DNA from 3 places in the Desulfovulcanus sp. genome. Region 1 is predicted to be linked to each of the others. Evidence: riboswitches for the same ligand, from Rfam matches in the RefSeq annotation. Region 1 holds a riboswitch; each other region holds the start of a gene.
What was found. Region 1 has a riboswitch for cobalamin ahead of thiC (phosphomethylpyrimidine synthase ThiC). Riboswitches for the same ligand answer to the same signal wherever they lie in the genome.
Positions count from the first base shown of each region.

Region 2: another riboswitch for cobalamin. It lies ahead of AC3WVG_RS09060 (anaerobic ribonucleoside-triphosphate reductase activating protein); the one in region 1 lies ahead of thiC (phosphomethylpyrimidine synthase ThiC).
Region 3: another riboswitch for cobalamin. It lies ahead of AC3WVG_RS04415 (sirohydrochlorin cobaltochelatase); the one in region 1 lies ahead of thiC (phosphomethylpyrimidine synthase ThiC).

Region 1 is NZ_CEYAEZ010000009.1:18,695-25,639, forward strand. Features, by position in the region: gene AC3WVG_RS02605 (elongator complex protein 3) at 1-964, shown strand, start outside; gene AC3WVG_RS02610 (CheR family methyltransferase) at 1,051-1,866, shown strand; cobalamin riboswitch at 2,318-2,521, shown strand; gene thiC (phosphomethylpyrimidine synthase ThiC) at 2,617-3,933, shown strand; gene queC (7-cyano-7-deazaguanine synthase QueC) at 4,171-4,860, shown strand; gene queE (7-carboxy-7-deazaguanine synthase) at 4,862-5,500, shown strand; gene queD (6-carboxytetrahydropterin synthase QueD) at 5,593-5,976, shown strand; gene AC3WVG_RS02635 (Crp/Fnr family transcriptional regulator) at 6,060-6,725, shown strand.
Region 2 is NZ_CEYAEZ010000057.1:9,682-16,626, forward strand. Features, by position in the region: gene AC3WVG_RS09045 (valine--tRNA ligase) at 1-2,160, shown strand, start outside; gene cobA (uroporphyrinogen-III C-methyltransferase) at 2,176-3,705, shown strand; gene purN (phosphoribosylglycinamide formyltransferase) at 3,803-4,483, shown strand; cobalamin riboswitch at 4,599-4,921, shown strand; gene AC3WVG_RS09060 (anaerobic ribonucleoside-triphosphate reductase activating protein) at 5,019-5,651, shown strand; gene AC3WVG_RS09065 (four helix bundle protein) at 5,685-6,047, shown strand; gene AC3WVG_RS09070 (ribonucleoside triphosphate reductase) at 6,098-6,945, shown strand, end outside.
Region 3 is NZ_CEYAEZ010000017.1:34,746-41,690, forward strand. Features, by position in the region: gene cbiD (cobalt-precorrin-5B (C(1))-methyltransferase CbiD) at 1-863, opposite strand, end outside; gene cobI (precorrin-2 C(20)-methyltransferase) at 1,216-1,986, opposite strand; gene AC3WVG_RS04415 (sirohydrochlorin cobaltochelatase) at 2,034-2,921, opposite strand; cobalamin riboswitch at 3,161-3,355, opposite strand; gene AC3WVG_RS04420 (DMT family transporter) at 3,485-4,339, opposite strand; gene AC3WVG_RS04425 (mechanosensitive ion channel family protein) at 4,411-5,634, opposite strand; gene alr (alanine racemase) at 5,679-6,794, opposite strand.

The sequences.
Region 1 (6,945 bases):
CAGTAAAACCAGGTGTGTTTATTGCGCCCAGAATCTGCAAACCGGCGAGTTGGATCGTCTTGATTTCAAGAGCATTGGAGAAAAAATCGAGAACGAGCTCAATGACCGATTTGCCCAAAAAAAGGAAGCCATTGGCCTTGGGTTTTTTGGCGGGACATTTACTGGCCTGTCCAAAGAGAAAATGATTTATTTTTTATCATTGACAAAAAAGTTAAAAGACAAAGGGATAATTAGCCATATTCGCTGTTCAACCAGGCCGGATATGATTAGCCAAGATATTTTAAGCTTGCTAGGTGACTATGGAGTTGATTTGGTTGAGTTGGGTGTGCAAAGCTTTGATAATCAGGTATTGGAATTAAGCGGTCGGGGCTACTGTCGGGCAGATATAGTTGCGGCTTGCGAAATGATTTCGAGAGCGGGCCTGAGTCTGGGCATTCAACTTTTGCCGGGGCTGCCTGGACATACACTGAAGAGCTGGTTTGAAGATGTGCGTTTTTCTATAGAGATGCAACCGGAAGTTGTGCGCATCTATCCATGTCTGGTTCTCAAATCCACTCTTTTGGCCAGGTGGTGGGCCAAAGGTCAGTATCGACCGTGGAGCTTACCAGAGACTGTGTCTGCAATAGCTTTAAGTCTCCCGTTTTTTTGGCGGGCTAAAGTGCAGGTTATTCGTCTTGGTTTGACTCCGGAAAAAAGTCTGATGAAAAATATTTTGGCTGGCCCTTGGCATCCGGCCTTGGGAAATATGTGCAGAAGCATCGGTCTCAGACATCTATTATTGTATGAGTTGGCCAAGATTGGGTCCAGATTAAAACGGATATATGTTCCTAAAAAGTATTTAAGTGAATTTTGGGGTTATAAAGGTATAAATAAAAAGGTTTGGGCCAAACTTGGGATTCAAAAAAGTCAAGTTGAACCTTGGGAAAAGGATTATTTTCAAATTTTTGGTGTAAAAAGGGGATAACTTCACTAAAGGATTTTAGCATTCGGCATGTGCTGGTGTTTTAAAAGGTCGAGTGGTTGGCATGCGAGGAGAACTGAGGAACTGGAATGAAAGAAAGCGAATGGGTGCATTTCCTGCAGTGGGCGTTACCTCGATTGCGCATGCGTTGGGCAGGTTTCCGTAAAGTGCGTAAGCAAGTCTGCAAACGTATCCGGCGGCGTATAGAGGAATTGCAATTGGAAGGGGTTATTGCTTACCGGGCCTATCTGGAAAGTCACCCAGAGGAGTGGACAATACTGGAGGGGTTATGCCGCGTTACGATCACTCGCTTCTACCGCGACAAGATGACCTTTGCATTTTTGGAACAGGAGGTCTTGCCTGAGCTTGCCCGGGAAACGCTTGCTCGCGGCGAGGATACTTTACGGATGTGGAGTGCCGGTTGTGCTTCAGGTGAGGAGCCGTATACCCTGGCATTGATGTGGGAGTTAAGCCTCAGGCCGCTTTTCCCCGGACTTACCGTCCGGATCCTGGCTACGGACCTGGATGCAGTGTTGATTGAACGTGCTGCTCAGGCTTGTTATCAGGCCAGCAGCCTGAAGGAACTTCCTGATCCATGGCGGAACATCGCCTTTGTTCAAAAAAAAGGGATCTATTGTCTACGTCCGGAATACAAGGCCAACGTAAAATTTTTATGCCATGATGTGAGAACGAGGGTCCCGGGAGGTCCATTTCACCTGGTCCTGTGTCGCAATTTAGTGTTCACCTATTTTGATACCGGGTTACAGCTTGAGACATGGGAGCGAATATGGGACAGCATATATCCCGGGGGATGCCTGGTGCTTGGAAGCCATGAATCCCTGCCAGAGGGGGCCCATGGGTTTATGCTGTGGTCCAGGAGGTTCGGCATTTATATGAAATGTTGATAAACCATATTTGTAATATTTTATATAGCTTGTAGCCGAACCTTTTTATCAACTTAATTTCCATGGTTTATTCTAGTCTTGGTTTCTTTCATGCTGGAGCAAATGCCTGGACCCATCTATAGCTTGCTTGCGGGCAGAGCATAATGTGGTATTTGGGATAAACGAATTTTCTTTTTATTGTCGATAGTTATGGCATGCAGTACCAGATATTTAGCTTTGTCACCCCGATGCTCTGCTTATCCGCAAGCTTCGCCAAGAAGGCTTACCCAGCCCTTTGCAATGCATTCAAGAAACCAGGGTTTCTAATCTAGTAGTCAAAATGGGCTTTGGCCACAGACTCTATAAGGCAAATGCGGTCTTAATAGAATTTTATCGTTCACGAAAAATAGAATAATAAAGTAAACTTGTATAGGCCAAAATCGCCTTGACAACTTGTAGTAGCGCAAAGTATTTATAAATAAAGACATTCGGTGCCCATGGAAAGGGCTTAATAGGGAAGCCGGTGAAATTCCGGCACGGACCCGCCGCTGTGAGTGGGGACAAAACCCGCAATTAGCCACTGTGCCATATAAAAGTGATTACGAAATGGCGCGGGAAGGCGCGGGGAGTAGGTTGATCCACGAGTCAGAAGACCTGCCGAATGGTTCTAAGAAACTTGGTGGAGATGGTAAATCCCCAAGCTGATCAATATCGGCTTGGGGATTTTTTCGTTTTATTACATGCTCTTAAGTAAGGAGGGATAATATAGCTATGGAACGTACTCAGGTAGAATATGCAAAAGAGGGAACAGTCACACAGGTTATGGAAACTATTGCAGCAACAGAAGGCCTGTCCGTTGATTCGGTCCGTGAACGTATAGCCAAAGGCCAGATCGTGGTGCCGCTGAACAAGAACCGAAAGTCTAAGGTTGTTGGAATTGGCAGGGGGCTCTCAACCAAAATCAATGCCTCCATTGGTACCTCTACGGACATCGTAGATATCGACGCAGAAGTGCGCAAAGCCATTGCGGCTCAAGAAGCCGGGGCGGATACCTTGATGGAACTCTCAGTAGGCGGCGATTTGGATAAAATCCGTAGAGAAATACTTGCAGCCGTGGACATTCCTGTCGGAAATGTCCCTCTTTATCAGGCATTTTGTGAAGCGACCGCTAAATACGGTGATCCGAACCGGTTGGACGAGGAGATGCTTTTCGACCTTATCGAACGCCAATGCGAGGACGGCATAAGTTTCATGGCAATCCACTGTGGCATCAATCTTTATACGCTTGAACGACTGGAAAAACAAGGATACCGCTATGGCGGATTGGTGAGCAAGGGCGGCGCCTCCATGGTGGCGTGGATGAAAGCAAACAAGAAAGAAAATCCCCTCTATGAAAAGTTTGATCGCGTGGTGGGAATTCTTAAGAAATATGACGTGGTACTCTCTCTGGGTAATGGACTTCGTGCCGGTTCTATTGGCGATTCATTTGACCGGGCCATGATTCAGGAACTCTTGATCAATTGCGAACTGGCTGAAGAAGGGTTACGTATGGGATGTCAGATGATGGTGGAGGGCCCCGGCCATGTGCCCATGGACGAGATAGAAGCCAATATCATTTTGCAGAAACGCATGAGTAATTATGCCCCTTACTACATGCTTGGACCTCTACCAACCGATGTCGGTGCTGGTTACGATCACGTGGTAGCAGCCATTGGTGCAGCGCAGTCTGCTCGATTCGGTGCAGATTTGATCTGTTATATTACGCCTGCCGAACATTTGGCTCTCCCCAATGAACAGGATGTAATTGAGGGGGTTAAGGTGGCACGTGTGGCTGCCCACATAGGTGATTTGGGAAAACATCCCGAAAAGACACGTCAGCGAGATATTGCCATGAGCAAAGCGCGGCGAGACTCTGACTGGGAAGGACAGTTCAGAAATGCCCTCTTTCCAGAGGATGCGAAGAAGATTAGAGATGATCGTTCTCCTTCCTGTGATTCCAAAGTTTGTACCATGTGCGGAGAGTTCTGTGCCAACAAGGCCTCAGCGAAAATTTTTAAAGAGGTGCTTGAGAAAAGTCCAAAGGCATGATGCCTATGGAGTCTGTGGCCGAACCTTACCCAGAGGACAACTTTTCATAATTTTTTTATTTTTAATCAGGTAGTCAAAATGGGGTTTGGCCACAGACTCTATGGGACTTCAAAGGAGAGTAAAATTCGGGCAAGCGGTGATAATAGACTTGAAAACCACTAGAATATAAATATAGTTGAATATGTTGATTGTAAGCTTTAAAAAAAATAAAAAATGGATTATATTAGGATAGTGTCAATGAAAAAAGCAGTTGTTCTTTTCTCTGGAGGCCTTGATTCAACAACATGCCTGGCCATTGCAAAATCACAAGGGTTTGAGCTGTATGCCTTGAGTTTTTACTATCACCAACGGCATGATGTGGAAATCAAGGCAGCAAAAAGAGTAGCGGAAAGCATGGGGGTTAAACAGCATTTGGTGCTGGAGCTCCCATTGAATAAGATTGGTGGGTCTGCCCTAACCGACGATATTGATGTCCCCAAAGATCTAAATCCCGAGCAGACTACGGAGATCCCTATTACCTATGTTCCGGCCAGGAATACGATATTTCTTTCTTTTGCACTGGGCTGGGCAGAGGTGCTTGGTGCCGCTGATATTTTTATTGGTGTAAACGCTGTTGATTATTCAGGATATCCAGACTGCAGACCCGAATTTATCGAAGCCTTTGAGAAGATGGCCAACTTGGCTACAAAAGAGACCGTTACAGGGAAATTCAAGTTTCAGATCCACACTCCTCTTGTTAAATTGACCAAGGCCGAAATAATTAAAAAAGGATTGGAACTCGGAGTTGATTACTCGTTAACCCACTCCTGTTATGATCCTGACGAGCACGGTCTTGCCTGTGGTCGATGTGACAGTTGTTATCTAAGGAAGAAAGGGTTTGCCGAGGCAGGAGTCCCTGACCCGACATTATATAGCCTTAAAAAATAAGATGCCATATTTGGTCAAAGAAATATTTTACACTCTCCAGGGTGAAGGATATTATACTGGTCGTCCCGCAGTATTTTGCCGTTTTGCGGGATGTAATTTGTGGACGGGCCAAGAACAGGATCGGGAAAACGCTGTTTGTAAATTTTGTGACACAGATTTTGTTGGAACAAGTGGTCCTGGCGGAGGGAAATTTGATACCGCACACGAATTGGCGGATGTAATTAGCTCAAAATGGCCGTCTGCTAACACAAAGGCTAAACCATTTGTGGTCTGCACGGGGGGAGAACCTTGTCTGCAATTAGATGAGGAGCTTATTGAGTGCTTGCACAGGAAGGGCTTTAAAGTTGCCATTGAGACCAATGGGACACTGCCCTTGCCTGAAAACCTTGACTGGGTCTGCGTTAGTCCTAAGGCTGGCTCTCGGGTAGTCGTGAGAAAGGGAGACGAACTCAAACTTGTTTTCCCCCAGCAAGGCTTGCTCCCGCAAGATGTTGAAGAGTGGGACTTTAAACATTTTTATCTTCAACCCATGGATGGAGAAGATCTTGAACAAAACACCAGGCTGGCAATAAAGTATTGTTTGGATCATCCACAGTGGAAACTCAGTTTACAAACACATAAATTTCTTGGAATACCCTGAAATACTTTTAAGTTTTAAAGTTTGGGTGACCTTGGATGAGTCAAGGCTTAAAACATAACACTAACATATAAAACTGTAGACATAGCACATAGATGGAAATATTCGTCACATTTACCTTTGATGCCGCTCATAGACTGCCGAACGTGCCTGAAGGGCATAAGTGCAGTCGTCTGCACGGACATACATTTAGAGTGGAGGTCCATGTTTCTGGACCAGTTGATGAGCACCGCGGATGGGTTATCGACTTCGGTGACCTGAAAAAAATATGCAAACCCGTTATTGAGCAGTTGGATCATCACTATCTGAATGAAATACCAGGCCTTGAAAATCCAACATGCGAGGTCATAGCCAAATGGTTGTGGCAAAGGCTGATATCTGATCTCCCAAATCTTGCTAAGGTCATTGTCCAGGAAGGACCAAGCTCGGGCGCGGTGTATAAAGGAGAAACCGATAATCCCGGAGCCTTATCGTCATGACCTCCCTCCTCCTTAGCTGGCTAGATGTCGGTTCACTTACAAAAAAATGGGCGTTAAATCCCAATAAATAAGGAGAAAGGATCTTGCCAACCAGGATGAGGCTAACAGACATCAACTTGTTGGAAGTTCTTAGTTCGACAGATTCTGCTGAGTTTTTGAAGAAGTTTCGGGAACGCCGCGTGGCTAAAAAGGAAATCCTCTATTCACCGGAGGAGGAAGAAAATCTGGTATTTTTGGTAAAGTCTGGGAGGGTTAGAGTTTATCTGGCTTATGAGGACAAGGAGTTTACCCTGGCCATTCTAGAGGCAGGAGATATCTATTCTACACACACCAGAGCGTATACACAGGCCATGGAAGATACGACCATATTGGTTACGGATGTCCGCAACTTTCAAAAGAGTATAACCGAGATGCCTGCTTTTGCTCTGACTATGGTTAAAGTATTGGGAGACCTGCTGAAAAATTCAATTACGACAATTAATGGCCTGGTCTTTAAAGACACTAACTTAAGGCTGGTGGAATTTTTAGTCCAGGCTGCAAAAGACACAGGAATACCGGTAGAGCAGGGAATAAAACTGGAACTTGGCTTAACTACGGAAGAAATTGCTCTGGTGGTGGGAGCTACCCGTCAAACAGTTTCGGTTTTATTAAATGATCTGCGGAAGTCGGGCGTTATAGAAAGACTAAACCGTGGGACTATTTTGATCAAGGACTTTGAAAGGTTGCAGGAAATTGCTTCAGGGTTCTAAAGATCATCCAAGAGCTTCTCTGCTGAATAAATATCACAGGCTATTTGAAACAGGCTGTCCAATTTGGTTATGCTAAACATTTACCGGACATTTCTCTAGTTGCTCTGCACAAAAAGCAGGTCTTTCCATAGCTTGCAAGTTCTCTCTGAATCCTCAGGAAAAAGCAAGATCGGGGTTATCAACAAAAGCCAGTCCCCTCAAATTGAGAATACAATCCCAA
Region 2 (6,945 bases), on a different contig from region 1:
TTAATTTACCAGGGCGATTATATTATCAATTGGTGTCCCAGATGTCATACCGCTTTGGCAGATCTGGAAGTTGAACATGAAGAGGCTTTGGGTGCACTTTACCATATTAAGTATCCTTTGGCTGATGGCCAGGGAGAAGTAATCGTGGCTACCACCAGGCCGGAGACCATGCTCGGCGACACTGGTGTGGCTGTGCATCCCGAAGATGAAAGATATAGCCACTTAATTGGTCAGGAAGTTATCTTGCCTTTGGTTCAGAGGAAAATTCCTATCATTGCTGATAGCTATGTGGACAGAGAGTTTGGTACAGGTTGCCTGAAGATTACCCCTGCCCACGACATGAACGACTTTGAACTGGGCAAGAAGCATAATCTGGATGTTATTCAGGTTATTGACGATGAAGGCAGGATGAATGAGCAGGCCGGTCCTGAGTTTGCTGGTCTGGACAGGTTTGAGTGCCGGAAAAAAGTCGTTCAGATGCTTGAGGAACAGGGCTTTCTGGTCAAAAAAGAAGATCTGCAACATAGTGTGGGCCATTGTTATCGTTGTAGAACAGTTATTGAACCGTATGTTTCCAGGCAATGGTTTGTAAAAGTTGGTCCGCTGGCCAAGGAAGCCAGACAGGCTGTAGTAGATAGCCGAACCAAAATTTTTCCAGATCACTGGACCAAGACTTATTTTGAATGGCTGGATAATATTAGAGATTGGTGTATCTCCCGGCAGATCTGGTGGGGACACCGGATTCCGGCCTGGACCTGCGAAGACTGCGGGCATTTGATTGTGGCCAGAGAAGATCCAACAGCCTGCCCGGAATGCAACAGTGACAAATTAAGCCAGGATGAAGATGTGCTGGATACCTGGTTTTCCTCTGCCTTGTGGCCATTTTCCACCCTGGGTTGGCCAGATCAGACCGAGGAGCTTAAAAAGTTTTATCCCACCTCCGTCCTGGTCACAGGATTTGATATCTTATTTTTCTGGGTGGCTCGAATGATGATGATGGGCCTGCATTTTATGAAGGATGTCCCGTTTCGGCATGTCTATATTCATGCTCTGGTTCGCGACGCCCAGGGCCAGAAAATGAGTAAATCCAAGGGCAATGTTATTGATCCGCTGCTCATGATGGATAAATTTGGCACTGATGCCTTCAGATTTACACTGACTGCCTTTGCTGCCATGGGCCGGGACATCAAGATGAGCGAAGAGCGCATTGAGGGCTACCGCCATTTTATCAATAAGATCTGGAACGCAGCCAGATTTGCGCTGATGCACTTAACAGAGGAAGAAAAAATTGAGTTTGAGCCTGCCAAAATTAGTGAAAGCGGTGGCTTGACTCACCAATGGATCTTGCATCGCCTTGAAGAAGTGAAAGAGGAGGTGCGCAAGGCTTTAGAAGCTTACCGGTTTAACGATGCAGCCGGGGTACTATATCAATTTGTCTGGCATGAGTTTTGTGACTGGTACCTGGAGATGATCAAGCCAGAGCTCTATGGTCAGGACGAAGAAGTCAAATCCCTGGCCAGGGGCTGTTTGAAACAGGTTTTAAGTGAAATTTTGGTTCTTTTACATCCCATTATTCCTTTTGTTACTCAGGAAGTATGGAGCTATATCCCTGGACAGGAAAATCCAAATTTGGCCCGGGAGCCATTTCCAGAGAGTCGGCCGGAATGTTTGCAGCCAGATGTGGTAGAGAGGATGGAGTTTTTACAACAAGTTGTAGTTAGTGTGCGAAACATTCGTTCGGAGCTTGGTATTGGACCTTCGCAGAAACTTAAACTTTATGTACGCGTCGAAGGAGAGGACAGAGACTTTTTGCTTGGCCAAAAAAGTTTAATTATGCATTTGGCCCGCTTGGAATCGATGCAGGCCGAACCTGATTTGACTCCGCCGCCTGGTGCAGCTTCTAATGTGGTTAAGGGGCATGAGCTCTATGTGCCGGTCAAAGACCTGGTGGATATAGAAAGTGAACTTGCAAGGCTTGATAAGGAACTAAAGAAAATCAACAAGGAGCTGGAATTTGTCAGCCGCAAACTGTCCAACGAGGGATTTGTGAACAAGGCCCCAGCTCATGTGGTGGACAAAGAAAAGCGTAAACTGAATGAATTTGAGGAAAAAAAAGTAAAGCTAGAAAAATTAAGAGACCGGCTTGCTGGACTGAAATAGGAGGCATATTAAGCGATGTCTAAAGTCTATTTATTGGGAGCAGGGCCTGGCGATCCTGGGCTTTTGACCATAAAGGCCAAAAATATCTTGGAAAAGGCTGACGTTGTTGTTTACGACTATCTGGCTAATAAGGAGTTTTTAAAATATTGCCGCAAGGATGCAGAAATTATCTATGTAGGCAAGAAAGGCGGAGATCACACCCTGCCCCAGGACAAGATTAATGATTTGTTGGTGGACAGGGCCAAAAAGGGGAAGGTTGTGGCCAGGCTCAAAGGCGGCGATCCCTATGTTTTTGGTCGGGGCGGGGAAGAGGCAGAGGAGCTTATCGAAGCGGGCCTTGATTTTGAAGTGGTTCCGGGGGTGACTTCGGCTGTGGCCGCGCCAGCCTATGCTGGTATTCCCTTGACCCATAGAAGGTATGCTTCTTCGGTATCGTTTATCACTGGGCACGAGGACCCGGACAAGCCAGAGAGTGCTCATAATTGGCAGGCTCTGGCCTCTGGAACAAGTACCCTGGTCTTTTTTATGGGCGTGAAAAACTTGGAATATATCAGTACCAACCTTATCCAGGCTGGCATGCGTCCGGATATGCCGGCAAGCCTCATCCATTGGGGAACAACCTGTCGTCAAAGAACATTGGTGTCCACTATTGCTGAAATAGCTGACCAGGCCAGAGCCAAGGGGTTTAGGCCTCCATCGCTTTTGGTAGTCGGAGAAGTGGTTAAACTAAAAGATAAGCTGGACTGGTTCGAAAAGCTGCCACTTTTGGGTAAAGGCGTGGTTGTGACCCGAGCCAGGGAGCAATCCAGCGTCTTGGTAAGTAAGCTGGAAGCACTTGGCGCATGCTGCTATGAGTTCCCAACCATCAAGATCAAGCCTCTGGATGATTACTCTCATTTAAGAGATGCCATCACAAATCTTGATTTTTACCAATGGATTGTTTTTACCTCTGTCAACGGGGTCAAATTCTTCTGGAAACAGCTGAGAAGCATGGGCTACGATGCCCGCGCTCTCGGGCTGACGCAGGTGGCAGCCATTGGGCCGGCCACGGCTTCTGCTTTGAGAGAAAGGGGGATTTTTGCTGACTTTATTCCTGATAAATACGTGGCGGAATCCGTGGTGGAAGGGCTTTTAAAAATGGGGATCAAGGGCAAAAGAGTGCTCATTCCCAGGGCCAAGAAGGCACGGGAGGTCCTACCGGAAAGCCTGAGGCGTGCCGGGGCAGAGGTAGATATTTTGCCTGTTTACGAAACAGTACTGAGCCAGGAAAGCGACGCTAACGCTGATGTCCTCTTAGAGCAGGTTAATGAAGGAAAAATTCAATATATTACCTTTACCAGCTCCTCTACTGTTGAGAATTTCTTTAGTCTCCTCGATGCTGAAAAACTTAAACCTTATGTATCTGCAGCAGAAGGCGGGAGCGGTATAAAATTGGCCTGCATAGGTCCGATTACGGCCAGAACTTTAGAGAAGTATGGCTTTGAGGCCCATATTCAGCCAGAAGAATTTACTATTGATGGTCTGGTGAAAGCTATAGTTGACTAGTTGAATAGTTGAGTAGGTAAGTAGTTGAGTGGTTTAGTTGTTTTGTATTATTAAGAGAATAAATTAACTTAACCACTCAAACAAAGAAGGAGGATCAATGGCCTTACCCATAGCTGTTTTAATCTCAGGAAGCGGGTCGAATCTGCAATCCATAATTGATAAAATAGAACAGAAAGTGCTTCATGCCGAAATCAAGGTGGTTATCAGCAATAAACCCGATGCCTACGGACTAACTAGAGCCAAAAAGCATAATTTGCGCACGGAAGTTATCGAGCATCAAAATTTTTCTTCTCGCGAGGACTTTGATCAGGCCATGGTCCGGGTTATCAAGGATGCAGGTGCGGAAGCGGTTATTCTAGCCGGATTTATGCGGATATTGACTCCCGCGTTCATTCAGGCCTTTCCCAATAAAATTTTAAATATACATCCTGCCATTCTGCCCAGTTTTCCAGGCGTGCGTGTCCAGGCCCAGGCAGCTGATTATGGGGTGCGTTTTTCCGGGTGTACAGTGCATTTTGTTGACGAGAAAATGGATAATGGTCCGATTATTATCCAGGCGGTTGTGCCAGCCTATGTCAGCGATGATGGCCAGAGCCTCGGGCAACGTATCTTGAATTGGGAGCATCGGATTTACCCTCAGGCTATTGAGTGGCTGGCCCAGGGAAGGCTTAAGATTGTGGGCAGAAAAGTGGAAGTGAGGGATTGCCCTCCGGTTTTTGTGCAAGCGGATGAAACAGCACCAGCCTTTGTCAATCCAGGACTGGAGCCGGGTTTTTAGTCCTGCCAAACCAGGGATTTTGGGTTTAACCTAAAAGTTTACCCCTCTAATTGGTCGAATTATTTATTTTTTTATTTTTTCTTGTATCCTGCCTCTGGTGGGATTATAATTTCTGCCGCCATGATTTACTCCAGGTGGCCGCGCGGCCTTAATAGGGAACTCCGGTGAGAGTCCGGGGCGGTCCCGCCGCTGTAATTCCCGTGAAGTTTTCTCCAGGTCATGACCACTGTCCTGCATTTCTGCTTAGGAGAAGTTAGGCAGATACGAGGTTGGGAAGTTAGGAAGATTGAAGTATACGGAAAAGGAGATGGGACTTTCGTTTATAAAAACGTATCTTCTGATCTTCTCAACTTCTGAACTTCCTTTTTTAAAAAAGGATGGGAAGGTCGGCAGAAAACCGGGAAGAGCCAGAAGACCTGCCTGGAGCTTGTCATGATTTTCTCTGCACGAGGATGCAGGGGAAATACGTATTTTATCCTCAAATACACTTAAGATTCTGAATTTTAAACCAAGGTACCCTAACTTTATATTCGGAATGTCAGATAAGAATAACTCCTCTGTATCGCCTTGGGTGGCATTGCGCGGATATGAACCGTTAAGTTTATGTGACTGGCCGGGCAAGGTGACCGCGGTATTGTTTTTTGGTGGATGCAATCTGCGTTGCCCCACATGTCATAATGCCAAGCTTGCCTGGGAGCCGGAAAGTTTACCCCAATTGGACCGGGGAATGGTTCTGGAAAGAATTGATCATGACAAAACCTGGTTGGATGCTTTAGTGGTTAGCGGGGGAGAGCCAACTGTCTTGCCGGGGCTTGAACAGGTCCTGACCACCTTAAAGGTATTTAATCTTCCGGTTAAGCTTGACACCAATGGTCTGCGGCCGGATCTGCTCAAGCTGGTCTTGGAAAAGGATCTGGTCCAGATGGTAGCCGTGGATGTCAAAGGCCCCTGGGGAAAATATCCTCAACTGACTGGAAATAAGATTAGCTCACAAAAAGCACAAAAATGTCTGGAAGCCATCTTTGACATGGCTAAAAAATGGCCAAACAGATTTATCTTTCGATGTACCAGGGTACCTAGTTTAACAGAAGATGATATGCATGAAGTTAAAACCTATCTGCCCAAAGGATTTGAATTGATAGAGCAGACGTTCGTTAATGTTGAATGATTAATGTTGGATGTTTAATTCAAGAAGTGATTGATGAAAAGTAATATAATAGTTCAAAAGACGTATAAATTTGCTTTAATGGTTATTGAATTATATAATTTTCTGGTAGATGATAAAAAAGAATATGTGATGTCTAAACAATTGTTAAAATGCGGGACATCAATTGGTGCAAATGTTAATGAAGCTCAGGTAGGATTTAGTAAAAAAGATTTTTTAGCGAAGATGTCTATTTCAGCTAAAGAGGCAAGAGAGACGCATTATTGGCTAAACTTATTAAAAGATAGTGGCTATATTGATCCTGATAAGCCAAAAGTAAAGCTTATGTTTAATGAAATTGAGAGCATTGTGAAAATTTTAACAAGCATAATAAAGACTGGACAACAGAACAAAAAATAATTCAACATTCAGCATTAAACATTCAACATTACCTGAAAGGAGATATATTTATGCCCAAACAAATCAAAAAGAGAGACGGCCGGCTTGAAACCTGGTCTGTAGATAGGATCGCCCAGGCTATTTTCAAGGCCTTAAAGGCCAGCGGGATTAAAGATCCTCTTTTGGCCAAAAGACTGGCCATGAAAGTGGAAAACAAGCTTGCAGATTTGGACATACCTGAGCAAGAGCAGGTCCAGGATATGGTGGAATTGGTCCTTATGGAGTCCAGGCTGTATCAGGCTGCTAAAAAATATATTTTATACCGGGAAAAGAGACGGGAGATTCGTAGTCAGAAAGAGGCCTTTTTAGATATCAAAGATACCATTGACAGCTACATGAACAAGTCTGATTGGCGGGTTAATGAAAATGCCAACATGGCCCACTCTTTTCAGGGGCTGATGCTGCATTTATCCGGATCTGTGCAGGCCAGATACGCCTTGGAAAAATACCCGGAAGAGATTCGTTTGGCCCATGAACATGGTTATTTTCATATCCATGACCTGTCTTTTGGCCTGGCTGGTTACTGTGCTGGATGGAGTTTGCGTGACCTTCTCTTGGAAGGGTTTAATCTGGAAGGACGATGTTCTTCCGGCCCGGCCAAACATTTTGATTCTGCTTTGGGTCAGATGGTCAACTTTTTGGGCACCCTACAAAATGAATGGGCAGGGGCACAGGCTTTTAACAATGTGGACACTTATCTCGCCCCTTTTGTCCGTTATGATGGCCTTGATTACCATCAGGTTAAGCAGGCCATGCAAAAATTTGTCTTTAACCTGAACACCACTTCCAGATGGGGGGGACAAAGCCCGTTCACCAATTTAACTTTCGATCTGGTTCCACCTAAACATATTGCCAAAGA
Region 3 (6,945 bases), on a different contig from region 1:
ATGCCCAGTACCTGCTTTATTGCGGCTAGAAATATGGGCACTGCTGAAGGGGAATTTTGGCTATGGGTCTGAAAGTGACCGTTAATAAATTTTAAAAGTTTTCCAGCATGGCCGAGGATAGTTACTTTTCTAAAGTCATAGTTTTTGAGTTTGTCCAGAGCATAGGCCCATTCATTACTTACTTCGACAATTAGGTCCGTATTAAATCCAAGATTCGTTGCAGCCCTGTTCCCGATATTTCCCGGTACCAGGACCAGTTCCCTGTAACCCATTTCCCAAACCATATTAATATTTAAGCCTATGGTTTCTTTAATGGCTGCAACGGAATAGGGCTTGACCACACCAGTGGTTCCCAAAATCGAGATGCCGCCTTTAATGCCCAAACGGGGATTAAAGGTTTTGTGAGCAACTTCTTCGCCGCCGGGAATGGAGATCTTTATTTGTACACCAAAAGCAGTTACTTCCCTGATGGCCTGGACAATCATCTGTCTTGGAACGGGATTTATGGCTGGCTCACCCACTGGTACAGGTAGTCCTGGTCTGGTTACTACGCCTAAACCTTTGCCGCGGACGAACTCAATTTCATTGCCTTCGCTTTCGCTAAATCTTGCCTGAACATGAACCTCCAGACCATGAGTTACATCCGGGTCATCGCCGGCATCCTTTTCTACCCAGGCGCAGGCCAAATTATCCTGCTTGCTCCACCCTTTAATAGGGACATTGATTCTTTTGCCCGTGGGCAGGGTAATTTCAACTGCCTGAACTTCATCTTTGCTTACGCTGCCGCTAAGTAGTAAAACCGCAGCCTTGGCCGCGGCAGCTGCACACGTGCCAGTGCTCAGGCCTGTTTTTAACTTGCTCATTACCGGCTACACCTTCTTCCAGACCTCTTTTCCTCTTAACCTTTTTACCTCTTCTCTATTGAGCCAGTGGCCACACCCTATTTTAACCGCTGATTGAGAGTCTTGGTTTCTGAAATGCATTACAAACGGCTTGGGTAACCCAATCTTAATAAAGCTTGCGGAAAAACAGAGCATCGGGATGCATGGGCTGAATATTTTGCGATATTGATCATAACTATCGACAATAAAAAGAATATTTGTTTACCCAAAATATCCCATTATGCTCTGTCCGCAAGCAAACTTTAGATTGGTCCAAGTCTTTGTACCAGCATGAAAGAAACCAGGACTGGAATAAACCCCATGGGAATTAAGCCTAAAAGCTTCGGCCACAGGCTCTTTTATGGTTATTCCACTTCCTTCTTCCAATATTCACAATCACTGTGGCCAGGTAGCCGGGCATGGATTTCAAAGCCTGGGCCAGGTCTTCACAGACAAACTCTTTATCTTCCTGTTCTACATAACAGACCATTTTGGCCCTATGTTCCAAACCATGTTTTTTAAGAAGAGCGTAAAGCTCGGAAATTTTTTTGCCCACCTTATATAACACCAGTGTTTCACACCTGGTAAGGCATTTCTCTACTTCCTGCATGTCTGTGCCAGGGACGAGTAAAAGTCTATCTTCCTGCATGGTCAGAGGATAACCAAGCTTTGCACTCACGGCCTGAAATGCAGTGATGCCAGGTACCACATGGATCATCGAGCGATGCATTCTTTTGGATAAAAGATGCAGAAGATAGCAACTGGTGCTATAGACCAGCGGATCACCTAGTGTAACCTGCACTACTGTTTGCTTTTGATTGCATCGCTTAACAACCAACGAGGCCATTTTCTCCCATGATTTCCAGGTCTTTTGTTCATCCCTAGCCATAGGATAGACATGCTCGACTATTTCCTGGCGATCAAGCCATGGCTTGATCGCCTCTAAAGCGAGGCTGGTTTTAGAACGGGCTGAACAGGGGCAGATGACTACATCTGCCCCTTTAATCATGTTCACTGCCCTGATAGTCAAAAGGTCTGGCGCTCCCGGGCCAACACCCAAGGCATAAAAATGTCCTTTCTCAGGATAAGTAAAATAGCGATGCATAAACTGATTTGTCCTGTAGATGCGGGGTTTAAACCCCTTTTCGTACTTTAAAGTTGGTCCATTACAGCTTTTAAGTGTTCGACCCAGATATCCACAATCTGATCATATTCAGCCGTGCCTTTAAGTACCGGTATACATTCTATTCCTTGTGCAGTGAGCACTGACTTCCAGGAGTCTGGTTCATCTCCGGCCATATCGTTGCGGGCATGGTCACCAGCCACAGACATGAACGGCAGGAGATACGCCTTTTTTATTCCGCGGCTCTTTAGCTCCTTGACAGTATCTTCAAGGGATGGCGCACCTTCTACAGTGCCCACGAAAATATTTTTGTCCTTTTGCCAAAGATAATATTGCAGGGCCGGATAACAGGCATTGGCCAGATGATGTGTGCCGTGACCCATGAAAACAACTGCCTCTTTTTGTTTCCTTTGTGTCGGGATATTTTGGAGCAGGGCCTGAACCGTTTTTTGAAAATCTTCGTGTGTTGCCAATAACGGATGACCCACCAAAATTTTTTGCATGCCCTTGGGCAGACCTGAAAAGCTTTGCGCCACTTGCACCAGATAATCATATTCCGCGCCTGGAATAGTGTGCAATGATTGCACAGCCACATGGGTAAAGCCTTCATCCATCATTTTGGCCAAGGCCTGGGCCGGAGAAAGGAGTTTTTGCCCCTTCTTAGCCAATTTATGGCGGATAATCTTGGAGGTATAAGCCCAGTAGACAGGTATGCCCGGAAAGGCTTGACGCACTTTTCTCTCAATATTGGTAAAGGCCTTTTGAGCTTGCGTATAAGTCGTGCCGAAAGCCACCAATAAAATACCTATTTTTTTCTCTTGCCTATGGCCATGAGCCAGGACATCACTTGCCAAAGTAAGTAAGAAAAACAATCCCACCACAACGGGTAAAACCCGCAATCCCAAAAAATTACGCATAATAAACCTCCCAAAATTTTTTTGGGGCTAATAACTAAATCTAAATGGTGTATATGGGGATAAATGCGACAGGCCTGCTAGGTAGCTTATAGCTTCTTTCAGCCGGGCATTCAAATTTTATGAAGTTTGGGCGCCCGGTATCAATTTTTCTTCGTCTATGAAGCTTAAATTTTGAGCTTGATCGCTTCCAGCAGGTAACTATACACCCGGCCTCCTGAACAAAGCCCCCGTTGCTCAGGAGAAATGGACATCTTTTGGCAGGTCTTCCGGCTCATCCCATCAGCCTCGGCCTTCCCATCCATTTTGAGAACTCAAAATAGGACAGTGGCACACACGGAGACTGACTTTTGTGGGAATCACGGCGGCGGGACCGCTCCCGATTTTCACGGGATTCCCTATTAAGCTTTACAAGCACCAAAAGATAAAATGAACAATGATAATTTTTTAGCTCAGGACGCAGAGGAAGGCAAGGGAATTAGTTGAATAGTTGAGTAGGTGAGTGGGGTGGGGGTAAAGTCAGGAAGTTGAAGCGGTTCAGTCCATCCAGGCGAAACTAAATCGAATTAAGTCGTCATCAAAAAGACTCCTGCCAGCATAATCATTGCCCCGCAAAGCCTTAGCTTTAAATCCTTTTCCTTAAAAACCACTGCACCGATAATTACCCCAAAAACAATGCTTAATCGCTTGATGGCTATTACATAAGGGACCAGGCCAATGTTTACAGCCGACATCTGCGAAATGAGCCCCATTGCAGTAAATAGTCCGATTAGACTCAGCAAAAAGATGTTTTTTCTGGAACCAAGGGAAATATTTTTTTGTTGCCTGAATAAAAGCAAGGTCAGGCCGGAAGCAATAAATGCTTGAACGCTAAAGGCCCAGAAAAAAGGGGAAGTCTCCCTTATACCCATTTTATCCACATTGGCGGCGATGCTCCAGATAAGGGCCACACAAAGCATAAGTCTGGGGCCTTTTTCTGAAAATAGTCCCTTGATGGGCCCCCAAAAGCCAGGCTTTGAGCTGCCTAAAATATATGAACCCAGAAAAATCAGAAACACGCCCAAAAAACCAGTAGGTTCTGGCTTGTCGCCGACCATGAGCGGAGAAGTAAAGAGCAAAAAAACCGGCGTAAAACTAAGGAGAGGCAGGGTCAGGGATAGGTCAGAGGCTTGAATGGCCCGGATATACAAGATTGTGGCCAGGATATTTAATCCGCCTCCAAGGGCCAGGATCCCCAAAAAACGCAGATTTAAACAATCAGGGACAGGGGTTATGAAACTTAAAGGAAGGAGAAACGGCAGGGAAAATGCCTTCCATGCCCAGGCAATGACCAGAAAATCATTACCCTGTAGCCCTTTTTTACAGAGGCCATCTTTAATGGCCTCGCAAAGGGCGGTAAACAAAGAGAGAACAATCCACATCAGTTCGGTTAGTATGCAGGTTTCGGGCCTAGGTGAGGAAGTTTAATAAAGTTATTCACGTGAAGGACACATTATGTTTGAGCCTGGTTTATAACCCTGTGATCTACCAGGGCGTTGCGCTGATAGGCCCGCAAATGAAATTCTGGCAAGGCGGCCAGGATATGGTCAAATATATCGGCCTGGATAGCCTCATAATTGGCCCAATCGGTATCATTCACAAAGCAGTAAACCTCCAGTGGCAGACCTTTATCTGCTGTAGGCTGTAGATGACGCACGATCAGGGTCAGGTCTTGTCTGATTTTGGGATGGGACTTAAGATAAGCCAGGATATAGGCCCGCAAGGTACCCAGGTTTGTCAGGCGCCGGCCATTGAGCACTGATTCCGGACTGGCTCCTACATTTCTATTGTGCTCTTCGATTTCTATCTTTTTTTGCTCTAGATAACTTTTGATAATATCTATTTTTGATAAACGCTCCATGAGCTCGTCGTCCAAAAATTTGATACTGGACTGGTCAATTAAAATAGATCTTTTAATCCTGCGTGCTCCGGTCTCTTCCATCCCCCGCCAGTTTTTAAAGGAATGATCCAAAAACTTAAAGGTAGGGATTGCCACAATGGTCTTGTCAAAATTTTGCACTTTGACTGTATGCAGGGCAATATCAATGACATCGCCGTCAGCTCCAAACGCAGGCATCTCAATCCAGTCACCTTTTCGCAAAAGGTCGTAACTGGCAATTTGAATGCTGGCCACAAAGGATAAAACCGTATCCTTAAAAATGAGCATGAGCACGGCGGTCAAAGCACCAATTCCACTTATCAGGCCCCATGGAGATTTATCCAGGATAAGGGCGATAAGAAAAATTCCCCCAATAATATAGACAAAAATTTTGACTAGTTGCAGATAACCTTTGATGGGGCGTTTGGCTGAAATGGGGTAGGTATTGTAGATGTCAACAAAGGAATCGAGAAGTTTGTTTACGACAAGAATGATAATTATGGTTACATAAATATAGACAAGTTTTTGGCCATAGGGAAATAATGTGGGAAGGGCCTTTAGACCATAATAAAAGACCATGGCCGGGATCAGTAAGATCAACTGGTTAAACACCTTGTTCTTGATCAATACATCGTCCCATTTGGTCTTGGTCTTTGTAAGAATTTTATTGATCAAGCCGAGCAGGTATTTTTTGCTCGCTACATAACTTAGACAGCTGACCATAAAGATAAAGGCTAATTTAATTAGGTCGATACCATAAGGGATATTTTTTATTCCATCCCAGATTTTATCCAGCATAACTTTTCCCCTCTTAACCTTTTAGCCTTCCTGAACATCGAGGCTTACTCATATTCCCTAGAGTTTTGACCTAGTAAACAAAAAACCTCATAGGTGATGGTACCCCACCATTTGGCCAGCTCTTCTGGCAAGATTTTCTCTTTACCCTGTCCACCCAACACATAGGCTAAGTCCCCCGGTCTGGTCTGCGGAATATGGCTTATGTCTATGGCTGTCAGTTGCATACAGACGCGGCCGATAACGGGCGCCCTTCTGCCATGAACAAGCATCCATCCTTTGTTGGACAGAGAGCGGGAGTAATTGTCTGCATAGCCACAGGCGACGAGAGCCACTTGCATGTCTCGCGGGGCAGTAAAAGTTTGACCATAACTTATACTTTGTCCTTTGGACAGGTCATGTACGGAAAGGATCGGGGCCGTGACCTCCATTGCCGGAGTAAGCTCCTGCCCCTTTGCCTCCCATTTGGTTCCCCAAAATGGATTAGAGCCGTACAGGGAAATTCCTGGACGTTGGCCATCATAATGAAGTTCAGGGTAGCCCAGGATGCCGGCAGAATTAACCAGAACCCGGGCAAACGACAGGCCCCCTTTGTTTAAATCCAGACAAATAGCATCAAATTTTTTGCCCTGGGCCAGGACAAATTCCCTGGTTTCCGGATCATCAGCCGTGGCCAGATGAGAGCAGACTATCTTTACTCGCACGTGGGGCATGGATCTAAGCTTGTCGATGAGTTTAGGGACATCGTCCCTGGTAAAGCCTAGTCTGGCCATGCCTGTATCAAATTTAAGAACAATGTGTATCTGCCTATCGCTGTTTTCGTTTAAATAGGCCAACTGCTCCCACGTATAGATAAAAGGCATGATTTTATGGGGCACAATCTTTTCATAGTCTTCTTTTGTCACAGGTCCGAGTAAAGAAATGATCTCCCCGTCAAAAGGAACCTCCCGCAATACCACTGCCTCATCAACGGTACCAACAGCCAGTATTTGGGCCCCGGCCTGGGCCAGAGTCGTGGCCACAGGGGCCAGGCCATGACCGTAGGCATCAGCTTTGATCACAGGGATAGGGTTAGGGGCCTTGCTTTTCAAAAACAAAAAATTTGCCCTGATCTTGGACAAGTTTATCCTTGTTTTTACCAAATTATACCAGATAGTAGACATATTTGCTCACTTTAATCCAGCAGATTTTGTTTTGGTGTATATTTTTTCTCTTTTGCTTTGTAAACCATTATTATGCCAGCGAAAACAGTGCGCGCCCATGATTCCGTTTGCTTGGGTGCATCCGCTAGTGTTCTAGCTCAAAAGTATTTTT